4 regions of the Agarivorans litoreus genome follow, and region 1 is predicted to be linked to each of the others. Evidence: predicted binding sites of a transcription regulator. Region 1 holds the regulator's gene; each other region holds the start of a gene.

Evidence for each region. The regulator FNR, encoded in region 1, switches genes on or off when oxygen is low (the NO sensors DNR and NnrR bind a similar motif). The targets are predictions, from matches to a motif close to TTGATCTAGATCAA.
Region 2: apt (adenine phosphoribosyltransferase) is a predicted target of FNR. The motif match lies at 1,784-1,797, and genes of this name have one in related genera.
Region 3: K5L93_RS19070 (L-lactate MFS transporter) is a predicted target of FNR. The motif match lies at 1,298-1,311, and genes of this name have one in related genera.
Region 4: grcA (autonomous glycyl radical cofactor GrcA) is a predicted target of FNR. The motif match lies at 1,269-1,282, and genes of this name have one in related genera.

The regions. Positions count from the first base shown of each region.
Region 1 covers NZ_BLPI01000001.1:4,314,201-4,317,362, reverse strand. The annotation lists gene K5L93_RS19920 (heavy metal translocating P-type ATPase) at 1-82, shown strand, start outside; gene ccoS (cbb3-type cytochrome oxidase assembly protein CcoS) at 79-252, shown strand; gene K5L93_RS19910 (sulfite exporter TauE/SafE family protein) at 236-901, shown strand; gene fnr (fumarate/nitrate reduction transcriptional regulator Fnr) at 970-1,716, shown strand; gene uspE (universal stress protein UspE) at 1,852-2,784, shown strand; gene ttcA (tRNA 2-thiocytidine(32) synthetase TtcA) at 2,865-3,162, shown strand, end outside.
Region 2 covers NZ_BLPI01000001.1:355,493-358,654, forward strand. The annotation lists gene dnaX (DNA polymerase III subunit gamma/tau) at 1-958, opposite strand, end outside; gene apt (adenine phosphoribosyltransferase) at 973-1,518, opposite strand; gene K5L93_RS01645 (tRNA-dihydrouridine synthase) at 1,952-2,893, shown strand; gene K5L93_RS01650 (TraR/DksA family transcriptional regulator) at 3,074-3,162, shown strand, end outside.
Region 3 covers NZ_BLPI01000001.1:4,147,807-4,150,968, forward strand. The annotation lists gene K5L93_RS19065 (LysE family translocator) at 237-857, opposite strand; gene K5L93_RS19070 (L-lactate MFS transporter) at 1,384-2,658, shown strand; gene K5L93_RS19075 (FKBP-type peptidyl-prolyl cis-trans isomerase) at 2,999-3,162, shown strand, end outside.
Region 4 covers NZ_BLPI01000001.1:2,951,066-2,954,227, forward strand. The annotation lists gene tesB (acyl-CoA thioesterase II) at 1-719, shown strand, start outside; gene grcA (autonomous glycyl radical cofactor GrcA) at 787-1,179, opposite strand; gene K5L93_RS13715 (hemerythrin domain-containing protein) at 1,595-2,152, shown strand; gene K5L93_RS13720 (DUF3545 family protein) at 2,203-2,370, opposite strand; gene K5L93_RS13725 (alanine/glycine:cation symporter family protein) at 2,678-3,162, shown strand, end outside.

The DNA.
Region 1 (3,162 bases):
TACTCCTTATATGGCCGCTATTGGGATGTCATTATCATCCTTGGCGGTTCTCACTAATTCCTTAAGGTTAAACAAGCAATGAGTATTATTTTTGTCTTGATCCCCATCGCCCTGATCTTTGTATGTGTAGGAATTGGTATATTTTTCTGGGCAGTTAAAAGCGAGCAATTTGAAGATTTAGACCGCCAAGGTATTAACATTTTGTTTGATGATAAGAACAAAACCAAACAAGACAATGATTCTACAGACTGATTTTGTAGCAGCCTTTATCACCGGCCTTCTTGGCGCTACCCACTGTATTGCAATGTGTGGCGGAATCGCATGCATACTAGGTTCTCGTGCCAATAACTCTTCCAATAAGCTTTTAGTAAGTATTGGTTTTAACCTAGGTCGGATCCTAAGCTACTCTATTGCCGGTGCTATTGTTGCTGGTTCCATCCAAGCAATTAGCCAGGTTCATCAATCGCTTTATATGCTAGTAGTTTTACAGTGGTTCGCTGCAATAATGCTCATTTTACTCGGCATACACCTTACTCGATGGTGGTCAATTCTCACGCCAGTGGAACTACTTGGCAAAGGCTTATGGTCAAAGGTTCAACCCAAGGCAAGCAAGATGTTGGCACTGCAGCACCCAGCAGCCAGTTTACCATTAGGCATGTTATGGGGTTGGCTACCCTGTGGTTTGGTTTATTCAACTTTGGTATTAAGTGCTAGCCAAGCAAATTGGCTAAACGGAGCGGGTGTAATGTTTAGTTTTGGTTTAGGTACGTTTAGCGTGATGCTGTTGGCTGTATTACTGGGCCAGCAACTAACCAAACTAATGACAAATCGCATATTACAAGTTTGTTCAGGACTGAGTGTTTTGAGTTTAGGGATCTACCAAGTTGTTACATTGTTGTAGCAATAGATCTAGAAAATTTATTACATAAAGAGTAGAATTGCCTCGAACTCCTATAGCATAGTTTGAGTATGAGCATTAACCCAAAAGCTAGTCAAAGAATCCAAACTGGTGGTTGTGAAATTCACTGCCAAGATTGCAGTATTGCCCAGTTATGTATCCCTTTCTCTCTTAATGAGACAGAGCTAGATCGCTTAGATAGTATTATCGAGCGTAAAAAGCCTATACAGAAAGGCGAAGAAATATTTGCCGCTGGCGATAAGCTAAAAAGCTTATACGCTATCCGCTCAGGTACAATTAAGTCCTACACAATCACCGAACAAGGTGATGAGCAAATTACCGGCTTCCACTTGGCTGGTGATTTAGTTGGCTTCGACGCCATTAATAGCCAAGAGCATCCTAGTTTTGCCCAAGCTCTTGAAACATCCATGGTATGTGAAATTCCTTTCGACACCATGGATGAACTGTCTGCCACAATGCCTAAGTTACGCCGTCAAATGATGCGCTTAATGAGTAATGAGATTGTTGCAGACCAAGAAATGATTTTGCTACTAAGCAAAAAGAATGCTGAAGAACGTTTAGCTGCCTTTATTTATGGTTTATCACAACGCTTTTCGGAGCGAGGATTCTCTCCAAGAGAATTTCGTCTAACCATGACTCGTGGAGATATCGGAAACTATCTGGGACTAACTGTAGAAACCATTTCCCGTTTACTTGGTCGTTTCCAAAAAGCCGACATGATCGCAGTAAAAGGTAAATACATTTCAATCACTGATCGTGATGCACTGCGCCAACTAGCCGGTACTAAGCAAAGCTAACTACCTAATAACACTGACCTGATTTACATCAATCTATCAAAAAAAATCTAGGTCAGTGTTAACTATATCTAATTTATTCCTACCAATTTAAGCTAAAGTTAAGTAGCTATTCCAGAAGATTCTAGGAGCTGCTTTATGATTAAGTATCGTAATATTTTAGTGGTCATCGACCCTCTACATGACACCCAGGCGGCCTTGTCTCGCGCGGTGTTTCTTGCCCAAAAAGAAGACAAAGCAAAAATAAAAGCTCTACTTACTATTTACGACTTTTCTTACGAAATGACTTCGATGCTTTCTGGCGAAGAACGTGAAGCAATGCGCTCGGGTGTAATAGAAGAACGTAATGTTTGGTTGAGTGAAATAATTGCCGAAACAGACACCGCTGGGATAGAAATCGAAACCAAAGTTGTATGGAATAATCGCTTATATGAAAGCGTGATTGAAGAAGTTTTGGATTTTGGTCATGACCTAGTGGTAAAAGCGACTCACCCTCATCCAACATTACAATCGATTATTTTTACTCCTAACGATTGGCATATTTTGCGCAAATGTCCCACACCAGTATTAATGGTAAAAGACCATGATTGGCCCACTAACGGTAAAATTGTTGCCGCTATTCACGCTGGCGCAGAGGATGAAGAGCACCATAAGCTAAATGTGAAAATTGCCGATGAAGCAAAAGACCTGAGCAAATTACTAGAAGCTAATTTGCATGTGGTAACAGCTTATCCAGCAGCCCCAGTAAACATTGCCATCGAACTGCCAGACTTTGACCCACTTAAGTACAACAAAAACGTTATGGAGTACCATAAAACCGCGCTTAATAAATTTGTTGAAGAACAATTTGAGCAAGCGGTCACCACGCACCTTGAGGAAGGTTTGCCTGACGATGTAATCCCCGAAGTAGCAAATGAAATAGATGCAGAAATTGTTATTTTAGGTACCTCGGGTAGAAGCGGTTTTAGTGCGGCACTGATTGGTAATACAGCGGAACACGTTATCGATCAACTAGACTGCGATCTATTGGCGCTTAAACCACAAAATTTTGTGAGTCCATTTCAAAAATAGATAAGGCTAAACTAACGTTAAACATTGCTTAAGCAAGGCGGGGTTATATAATAGCCCCGCTTTTTTATTGGGAACACACTATGTCAGTTACAGCAAAACAACAATACAACCACAACAAGCTACAAAAGCGAATTCGACGTCATGTTGGACAGGCTATTGCCGACTACAACATGATTGAAGATGGCGACAAAGTAATGGTTTGTTTATCTGGTGGTAAAGACAGTTATGCCATGCTAGACATACTTTTAAACTTACGCGCCCACGCCCCGATAAACTTTGATGTTGTTGCTGTCAATTTAGATCAAAAACAACCTGGTTTTCCCGAACACATTTTGCCTGAATACCTTAAAAGTCTTGGTGTTGAATACAAGATCGTGG
Region 2 (3,162 bases), 4.0 Mb from region 1:
GCACCAGTTGAGCGTCTACTTGCTCTGCAAGCATTTGAATCGTTTCATCATGTTGACTTGCTGGTAGCACCTGCGCCATCGCTACTTTATGAATAATCTCAGCTAATTGTTGATGCAAGTGCTCATAATCAGGCGACATACTCGCCAACTCTGAAATTTTGCTGAATACCGATTCTGTTTGTCCGGCAACGACATGACAAAGAAGCTGACGCAACTGATGCGGGTCTAACACGCCCAACATGTTAAGTACTTGCTGGTAAGCTAACTCTTGATTAGACAAGGCTAAGGCTTGATCCGTTAAGCTCAAAGCGTCTCGCATACTGCCATCGGCTGCATGGGCTAAAGCAGCAAGTGCTGCAGGCTGATATTGACGCTGCTCAGCATCCAAAATGTGAGCTAACTGCTGAGAAATTTGTTCTTCACTCAGCGCTTTCAACTGAAATTGTAAACAGCGTGACAACACCGTTACCGGCAGTTTCTGCGGGTCGGTGGTAGCAAGCAAAAATTTAACGTGCTCTGGTGGCTCTTCTAGTGTTTTTAGTAGCGCGTTAAAGCTATGACGTGACAACATATGTACTTCGTCAATTAAGTACACCTTATAGCGCCCTTTGGCCGGACTATATTGCACGTTATCAAGCAGTTCTCGGGTATCTTCAACTTTGGTGCGAGACGCTGCATCGATCTCCAATAAGTCTACGAAGTTGCCCTGATCTACCTCAACGCAATTACTGCACCGACCGCAAGGATTAGATGATACGCCCTGCTCACAATTAAGGCTTTTTGCAAATAACCGCGCAATGGTAGTTTTACCAACACCACGCGTACCGCTAAATAAATACGCGTGATGCAAGCGTTGCTGATCTAATGAGTTTATCAAGCCTGCTAGTACATGTTGCTGGGCAACAACCTGCTGGAATGTTTTAGGTCGCCATTTTCTAGCTAGTGCTTGATAATTCATTAAATGATCTTGTCCTATTCGCCTTCGAACTCAACTAAATACGTTGATTCTACTCCGAGTGTTGTTAATTTCTGTGCGCCAGGTAAGTCTACCAAATTAATAACAAAGGCCGCATAGTTGATTTCGCCGCCGAGTTGGCGAATTAGCTTAACTGACGCTTCAGCTGTTCCACCGGTAGCGATTAAATCATCTACCAGCAGCACCTTGTCGCCCGGCTTAATTGCATCAGTATGGATCTCCAAGGTATCCATACCGTATTCAAGTTCGTAACTTTCGCCAATCACTTCTCGAGGTAACTTGCCGGGTTTACGCACCGGTACAAAACCTACACCTAATGCTAGGGCCAAAGGTGCACCAAAGATAAATCCTCTTGCTTCGGTACCAACGACCTTGGTAATACCAAGGTTTTCGAAACGCTGTTGCCATTCTTGAATGACCAAGGCAAAAGCTTTGGGATCTTCAATTAGGCTGGTGACGTCTCTAAACAATATCCCTTCTTTTGGGTAGTTAGGAATTGTTTTAATTGCGTTCTTTATATACTCAAGACTAGCGCTGCTCATACCGGCTTCCATTTTCCAAAAAAAACGCCCAAACAGGATGGGCGTAATTACAATCTTTAATTATCTCAGTTTATGGCGATAAAGCAACGCAGTGCTCATCAAGATAATAGCCAAAAACTAAGCAAATATTTTTAATAAAGACAAGCTCAAAGGCAAGGTTGGTAACAGCAGAGCTACTACAAAACCTAGGAAATAGAATACGTTATAATTTTCTTTAAACTGCTGGTCCATCTAAACATTACCCTTAAACTAAATTCAATCAACATTGATCCAGATCAATTATACTTGAGCATTAGCGCCACAAACACCCAGCAAAAACATGGAAATAAACCAGGTTTTTAATATAAGCAAGCGGCGGGTTTGACTTGCTAATTTGCTAGCCGGATACTTCGCAAACCGTTAGAATGGCCGCTTTTTCAAACCAAGGTTTTCTATGCGCGTAGTATTAGCCCCTATGGAAGGTGTTGCAGACGCTTCCATGCGTCAGCTTTTATCCAGTTGCGGTGGCTACGACTGGTGCGTAACAGAATTTATTCGCGTAACCGATGTAGCCCTACCCGATAAAGTATTTTACAAATATTGCCCTGAGCTACATGAGAAAGGATTGATAGATGGGCACACTCCTGTAAGGGTCCAGCTTTTAGGCCAGCACCCAAGTCCTATGGCCGAAAATGCGCTAAGAGCTATCGAACTTGGATCGCATGGATTAGATCTAAACTTTGGTTGCCCCAGTAATACCGTCACTGGGAGCTGCGGTGGTGCCTCTATGCTAAAAGCCCCTCAGTCGATCTTTGATGTGGTCAGTGAAGTAAGAAAAGCAGTACCCAAACAACATACAGTGTCCGCTAAAATACGCTTAGGCTGGGAAAACAAAGACGACTGCTTTGATATTGTACAAGCCGTACAAGAAGCAGGCGCCAATGAACTCACCATTCACGCCAGAACCAAACAGGACGGCTACAAAGCACCCGCGCATTGGCACTACATTAAACAAGTAAAACAGCGCTTCTCTATTCCAATTATTGCTAATGGCGAAGTGTGGGATAGAGAAAGCTACTTACAGTGTAAAGAAGCCAGTGCCTGTGATGACGTAATGATTGGCCGCGGTGCGCTTACTATTCCAAACCTCGCTAAAGTAGTACGAGGTGAAGAAGAGCCATTAGCTTGGTCTGCAGTAATTGAGCTGCTAATTCGCTACTCTCAGCACGAAATCACCAGTGAAAAAGCCAAGTACTACCAAAGCCGGGTGAAACAGTGGTTAAGATACCTTTCTGGCTACTACACCGAAGCCGACGATCTCTTTCGCAACATCAGAGTATTAAAAGATACCAATTCTATTGTGAAGCAAATCCGCTTACAGCAATGCAAAGATTGACCTTTAGTTAAGGTAGGCGTTACGTTTCTTCGCATAATTTGGTCATATTCTGTATTAGATCAACAAAACCCCAATAAAAGTAGTTATATAGGTTTTTAGTGTTTCGTTTTGATTCACATCATATCTCACTGTGAGATCCGGTGTTTATACTGCTAGCTCATTTATTAATTGGGCTTGAACGTGGAATTTAGGGATTATCAGTTGCAACTCATGCAGCAATTAGAGCAGTTAAAGTCTGAAATAATCTCGTTTTTAACTGTTTCAGAAAA
Region 3 (3,162 bases), 170 kb from region 1:
GAGCGAAACTTAACCATTCGATGCTAAATAATAGCGGTGGGTACGGTCTTGTTGGTGTTAATCTGAAATCAGGTTTGAATCAAGGGGCGCCCATTACAAAGGAGCGAGAGATAGACTTTACAATCACTGCTCATCTGTCTTTTTATTTCGGTCGCTAGCCAAGCTTTCATCGCCCGTAAGCATTTCGGCTATTGCATAGATGCATTAGCTAGAACTCCTGAGCATTAGTGGGCTAATTAGGTACAGATTAGCCAAATACCGACTCCGATCATTAGTGTTCCCGAAATCCGGTTTAATAAGCGTACGTTGCCGCTTTTGTTCAAGAATAACCTTAAGGTTTTGCCACCGGTTGCGTAAAGTGTCATACAGACAAACTCAGAAATTAGAATTATGCCCACCAACACGCTTAATTGTAGGGGAAGGGCTTTGTCTGCTTGGATGAAAGGCGGTAACAGTGAAATCATAAAGGCCCAACCTTTAGGATTTGCTATTGCTGTTACCAGCCCCTGTGTGGCTAATTGCCAAGGGCTAACTTGTGCTTGCTGTTCAATTTTTTCGGGTATGGCCATCTTTCCGCGAGAGCGCCACATTTGGATCCCTAAGTAACCAAGGTAGCTGCCGCCAAGCCATTTTAACAAGGTAAACACCTCTGGGTAACGCAGCATAATTGCAGCCACACCAAGTACTGCAAGCACTGCAACTATGCCTACTCCTATCATTTCACCGAGCATCATCCAAAAGGTGCGGCGTAGCCCGATGGTCATGCCTAAGGTCATCGCTAGCGTCATACACATGCCAGGTGTAATAGAAACGAAGAAGAAGGTAGGGATAAAGATGAGTAGGGTAGACAGATCCATGGAGTAACCAACAGCATTTTTCAAAGGCTACAGTGTACTCTTTTTATTTTTAGATAAAAGTTACCAGAACTATTCGTTGTCTTTGGTTAGTTGTATGGCTACAAAATTTGGCGGTGCTGATAAATGCCAGTTAAATGCAGTTTGCTTTGGTTAGACCATAAAAATAGTTGCAATTTTGCTTTCTCTCTCCAGTGGCAGCCTAGTTAGAGTTAAGAAGAACAAATAGTAGCCAAGATTAAGGAGAGAAAACTACGCCATTTACGCGCATGATTAATCACTAAGTGAGGAGCGTGTTAATTTCGTGGTTTTGGATAAACAAAGGTTTTTATTCTTAATGTGAGGTTTGGTTTATCTTACTGGTAGTATTATCATTTGTAGAGGGCTGTTTTTTGAACTGTGTCACTAAGCTGACTTGAATAAGCACTTGACTGTAAATTGAACTGATTTAGGTCAAAAATGCTTCAGATCTAGCGTTCTACAGTATAAGGACAATAAATGGATTTAATGTTCTTACAAGGAGTAGGTAATGAAAAACCGTTGGCTTATCGCAGCATCTGCCGTTGGGCTACATGCCTCTATCGGTTCGGTATACGCATTCAGCGTATTTAAGAAACCCCTAGGTCAGCTGTTGGAGTCAGCGACCAACAATGAAATTGCTTGGACCTTCAGTTTTGCGATTTTCTTTCTCGGCTTATCTGCAGCGATTATGGGTCACTTCGTTGAGAAGAATGGTCCGCGCAAAGCCGGTATGCTCGCAGCTACATTTTTCGGCGGTGGCTTATTAATTGCGGGTTTTGGCGCCTATATTCAAAACCTTTATTTGATCTGGCTCGGCTATGGTGTGCTAGGTGGTATAGGTTTAGGGATTGGATATATTACTCCCGTATCTACCCTCGTTAAGTGGTTCCCAGATCGTCGTGGTCTTGCCACTGGCTTAGCGATTATGGGCTTTGGCTTTGGCGCTATGGTAGCAGGCCCGGTGTTTAACTTTATTATTGAAACCTTTACTGTTGAGGGCAATGGTATTGCTTACACTTGGTGGATCACCGGAGTTGTATATCTAGTTATAATGTTTGCTTCTGCGTCTTATTTAGAGCGGCCACCACAGGGTTGGATGCCAGATGCAATGAAGGCTGCGGTTGAGTCAGGTGAAAAGAAAGTTGTAGAGGATTTAACCCAACTAACTGCTAACGAAGCGGTTAAAACTGGTCCCTTTTATGGCTTGTGGGTGATGATGTTTATTAACATTTCCTGCGGCATTGCGGTTATTTACGCAGCCTCTCCTCTGGCTCAAGAGAGCATTGGATTAAGCCCGGCGGAAGCTGCTGGTGTGGTTGGTCTAATGTCGTTGTTTAACGGACTGGGCCGAATTGCTTGGGCTTCATTATCCGATGTACTTGGTCGCCCAAATACCTACATGATTTTCTTCTTAATTCAAATTGTTGCTTTTTGTTTGCTGCCAAACATTACCAGCATCATTTTGTTCCAGGTTGTTCTATATACCATTTTAACCTGCTACGGTGGTGGCTTTGCAACCCTGCCTGCCTTTATTGGAGATCTATTCGGTACTAAGGAGCTGAGTGCGATTCACGGCTACGTGCTTACCGCTTGGGCGCTGGCGGGTTTGGCTGGTCCACAGATCGCAGCTTACGTTAAAACAACAACTGGCAGCTACGAGATGACGCTCTACATTTTTGCTGGTGTATTTGTTATCGCCTTAATCGCGTCTTTGATGATGAAGTCTTACATGACGCGCGCTCGTGCTGAAATGGATGTGGCAGCGCACACGGCTCACGCATAAGCAAATGTTGCGGTAACTATAAAAAGGGGGCTGTGAGCCCCTTTTTTAGTCACTAAAGAGTGTGGTCGCCATTAGACAAAAGAGCGTATTCTGATTGGGTGATCTTGAGTCTATAACTTCATGGCTGTATTTGGTAAGCCGTCTACATTCATCTCTTTAGTGGGGATTTCTCATAGCTTGTTTCTTAGTAAATTGAACACATTTACAAGGTTTCAAAGAGCCACAAATTGCCAGCTAGCACTATTTTGTTAAATGAATCCTAGATAGTAATTTTGTTTCTGAAGCTTTAGAATTGGCCTGTTAGCAGAGTTCTGCATTATTTTTAACCAAGGAATCTTGAATGATCATTGCAAAAGACGACGTTGCCGTTTTTGAATACACTGTAACCGCTAATGGCGAACAACTTGATACTTCCGAAGGCAAAGAGCCTTTGGCAATTATTGTTGGTCACGGTCAGTTAGTACCTGGCTTAGAGCAAGCGCTAGTTGGCAAGCAGGTTGGCGA
Region 4 (3,162 bases), 1.4 Mb from region 1:
AAGAAACTATTAGTGAGAAGCGTCAGGTGCACTCCTTCCACTCTTATTTTTTAAGGCCGGGCGATCCTAATCACCGCATCGTTTACGATATTGAAAGCATTCGCGATGGTCGCAGTATATCTACCCGCCGGGTTAAAGCGATTCAGTTTGGCAAGCCTATTTTTTATATGACAGCGTCTTTTCAAGAGCCGTCATCCGGCTTTGAACACCAAGATGAAATGCCTGAGGTAGCACCCCCTGAGGAGTTGCAATCTGAGCAAGAATACGCTTTTCAATTACGTGAAATGTTACCCGATGCGGTGCGTGACAAGTTTATTTGTGATAAGCCTTTAGAGATGCGTCCGGTAGAGTTTGTTAATCCTTTACAGCCTGAAAAGTTGCCGGCTAAACGTTGCGTTTGGTTTAAAGCTAATGGGCAAATGCCTGATGATGGGCGAATTCATCGTTATTTGTTGGCTTATGCATCTGATTTTAATTTTTTGCCCACTGCTTTGCAGCCACATGGCCGCTCTTTTATAGATCCAAAAATACAAACCGCAACCATTGATCATAGCATGTGGTTTCATCAAGACTTCCGTTTAGATGAATGGTTGTTATATGTGGTGGATAGCCCAGCAGCATCTAATGGCCGCGGTTTGGTAAGAGGCCAGTTTTTCACGCGAGACGGCAAGCTGGTGGCGTCTACTATTCAAGAAGGTTTAATTAGAGAGCGTAGTTAAATTTTCTAAAGCCTAGATAATAAAAAAGCATGCTTAGGCATGCTTTTTTCGTTTTAGTTACTGAGCCTTATAGTGATTCAGTAAACGTACGTGTAATTACGTCTTGTTGTTGCTCAGTAGTAAGAGAGTTGAAGCGAACAGCGTAACCAGAAACACGAATAGTAAGCTGCGGGTATTTCTCTGGGTGTTTAACTGCATCTTCTAACGTTTCGCGACGAAGAACGTTAACGTTTAGGTGTTGGCCACCTTCTTCGATTGGCTGAGCTTTCATTGGTACTTCGCGATATTCGATTTGACCTAGTTTATCGATAGCTACCACTTCATCTTCAGCGTATAGCTCGTCTTTTACACATAAACAGCGAGCCTGGTTTTGCTCGTTGTCTAATAGCCAAAAAGAACCTAATAGTGCATCGTTGTCTGCTTTAGTGATTTGAATACCGGTGGTCATAACATACCTCATTAGCTAAAAGTTGTAATTTTATTACATTATATAGCGATCCTTGAGCCACTTACGAATCATTATCGCCACTTGCTGTAACTATACTACAATTGACCTTAATCAAAAAAGGGTTTTTTTTGAATTTTATTGTTATCTTTGTTGATTGAAGTTAAGAGGGGGGGTGATTACTTGTGTTAGTGCCTTGGGCTGTGTTTGAATAAGAACTAAGCGTTTATCATCGATGTGTTATGCAAACATTTGTTTTTTATGGCTTAGTGGTTAATAAACCGTGCTGGTACGCTTTTGGGAGTATTTATCTTAAAAAGTGTGAACTGAGCGAAAAGCAAATCTGTCTAATAAACGATCTAGCGCAATAATAGTATAACGAAGAGTCCTTTATACTGATTTGAAAGTGCTGTTTAGCCAAGGAGAAGCAATGTTACAAAGTCTTCAAGAAGATCATCAAAATATCGCTAAGTTGCTAAAGGTGTTAGAGCAGAAGTTGGCTCATATTCGCAATGAAAAAGCGGTTAAATATAAGTTAATCGCCCACATTATTAGCTATATGCAAGAATACGCAGACCGTTATCACCACCCCAAAGAAGATCTTATTTATGATTACTACGTAAAGTATCGTGTAGTAGAGGATGATTTATCTGACCAACTGAAGAAGCAACATCAAAACCTCTTGGCCATGACCGATGAGTTGAGCGATATCTTAGATATCATCTTGCTTGACGCAGTGGTACCACTGGATCAATTTAGTGACAAGTTAGAAGCGTTTATTAATGCTCAGTGGGAACACCTTAATTATGAAGAGGATGTTGTTTTCCCTGCCTTAAAACGCCACCTTACTGCGGATGATTGGCGAGCAATTGAGCAAAGCTGGCAGCACGGTAATTACGAAGATCCCTTATTTGGCCACCGTGTTCATGAGCAATATAAAGCCTTGTCAGAGCGAATTAAGCTTTCTGAGCCTCAAGAGGAAGAGTAACGAGTATAATTTCAGCAAATAAAAAACCCGGCTAAAGCCGGGTTTTTTGTTTAGTATTCGTACTCTGATTGAAGATCAAAACTGTGGTCGATTGACTGCAGTTCTTTTTGTAAACGAATCTTATCTTTAATTGCCTCAATCTCTCGCCATTTACGTTTCTTATTTGAACCGCGAGAAGATTTGCTGGTTTCAACAGTATCCAAGTCTAGCCTATCCATGGTTATCTCCTTGTATGTTGTTGCAATTTAATAAGTACCATACGAGCACAAAAAGTAAAATACTAATGTTGCAAAATAGTTACAGCGGCTCACTTTTTTAGGCTTTTTTTGCGAGATTTTCTAAGCTTTATCTGTAGTTGCTATTTGTCGTCATGGATTTTTATACCGTTAATTTATATCTGTGTGAGTTTTTATCTTGTTTTTGTTATATATCAAAGCATAGTCGCGTGCAGTTACTTAAAATCCGCGTCCATTCAAACCTAGCTTAGGTTTTTAACCAACATTAAACGTAAGGTGAATCTGAACCATGAATGAGATTGTGAACTGGTTAAACGATGTGCTGTGGGGCAACTTGCTCATCTACTTGTTGTTGGGTACGGGTGTGTTGTTCACCGTAAGAACCAAATTTATTCAATTTCGCCATTTTGGCCACATGTTTTCGGTAATGAAGTCTAGCCGTAAATGTGATGCTAGTGGTATCTCCTCATTTCAAGCCTTATGTACTAGTCTTGCGGCGCGGGTAGGTACCGGTAACTTAGCCGGTGTGGCTGTTGCGGTAACCTTAGGTGGGCCTGGTGCGGTATTTTGGATGTGGCTAATTGCCCTGTTGGGTATGGCAACTAGCTTTGCTGAAAGCAGCTTAGCTCAGCTTTATAAAGTAAAAGACAGCGATGGTAATTTTCGCGGTGGCCCGTCTTATTACATGGAACAAGGCTTAGGCAAGCGTTGGATGGGCGTGGTATTTGCCATCTGTCTAATCATTGCATTTGGCTTGGTGTTTAACGCCGTACA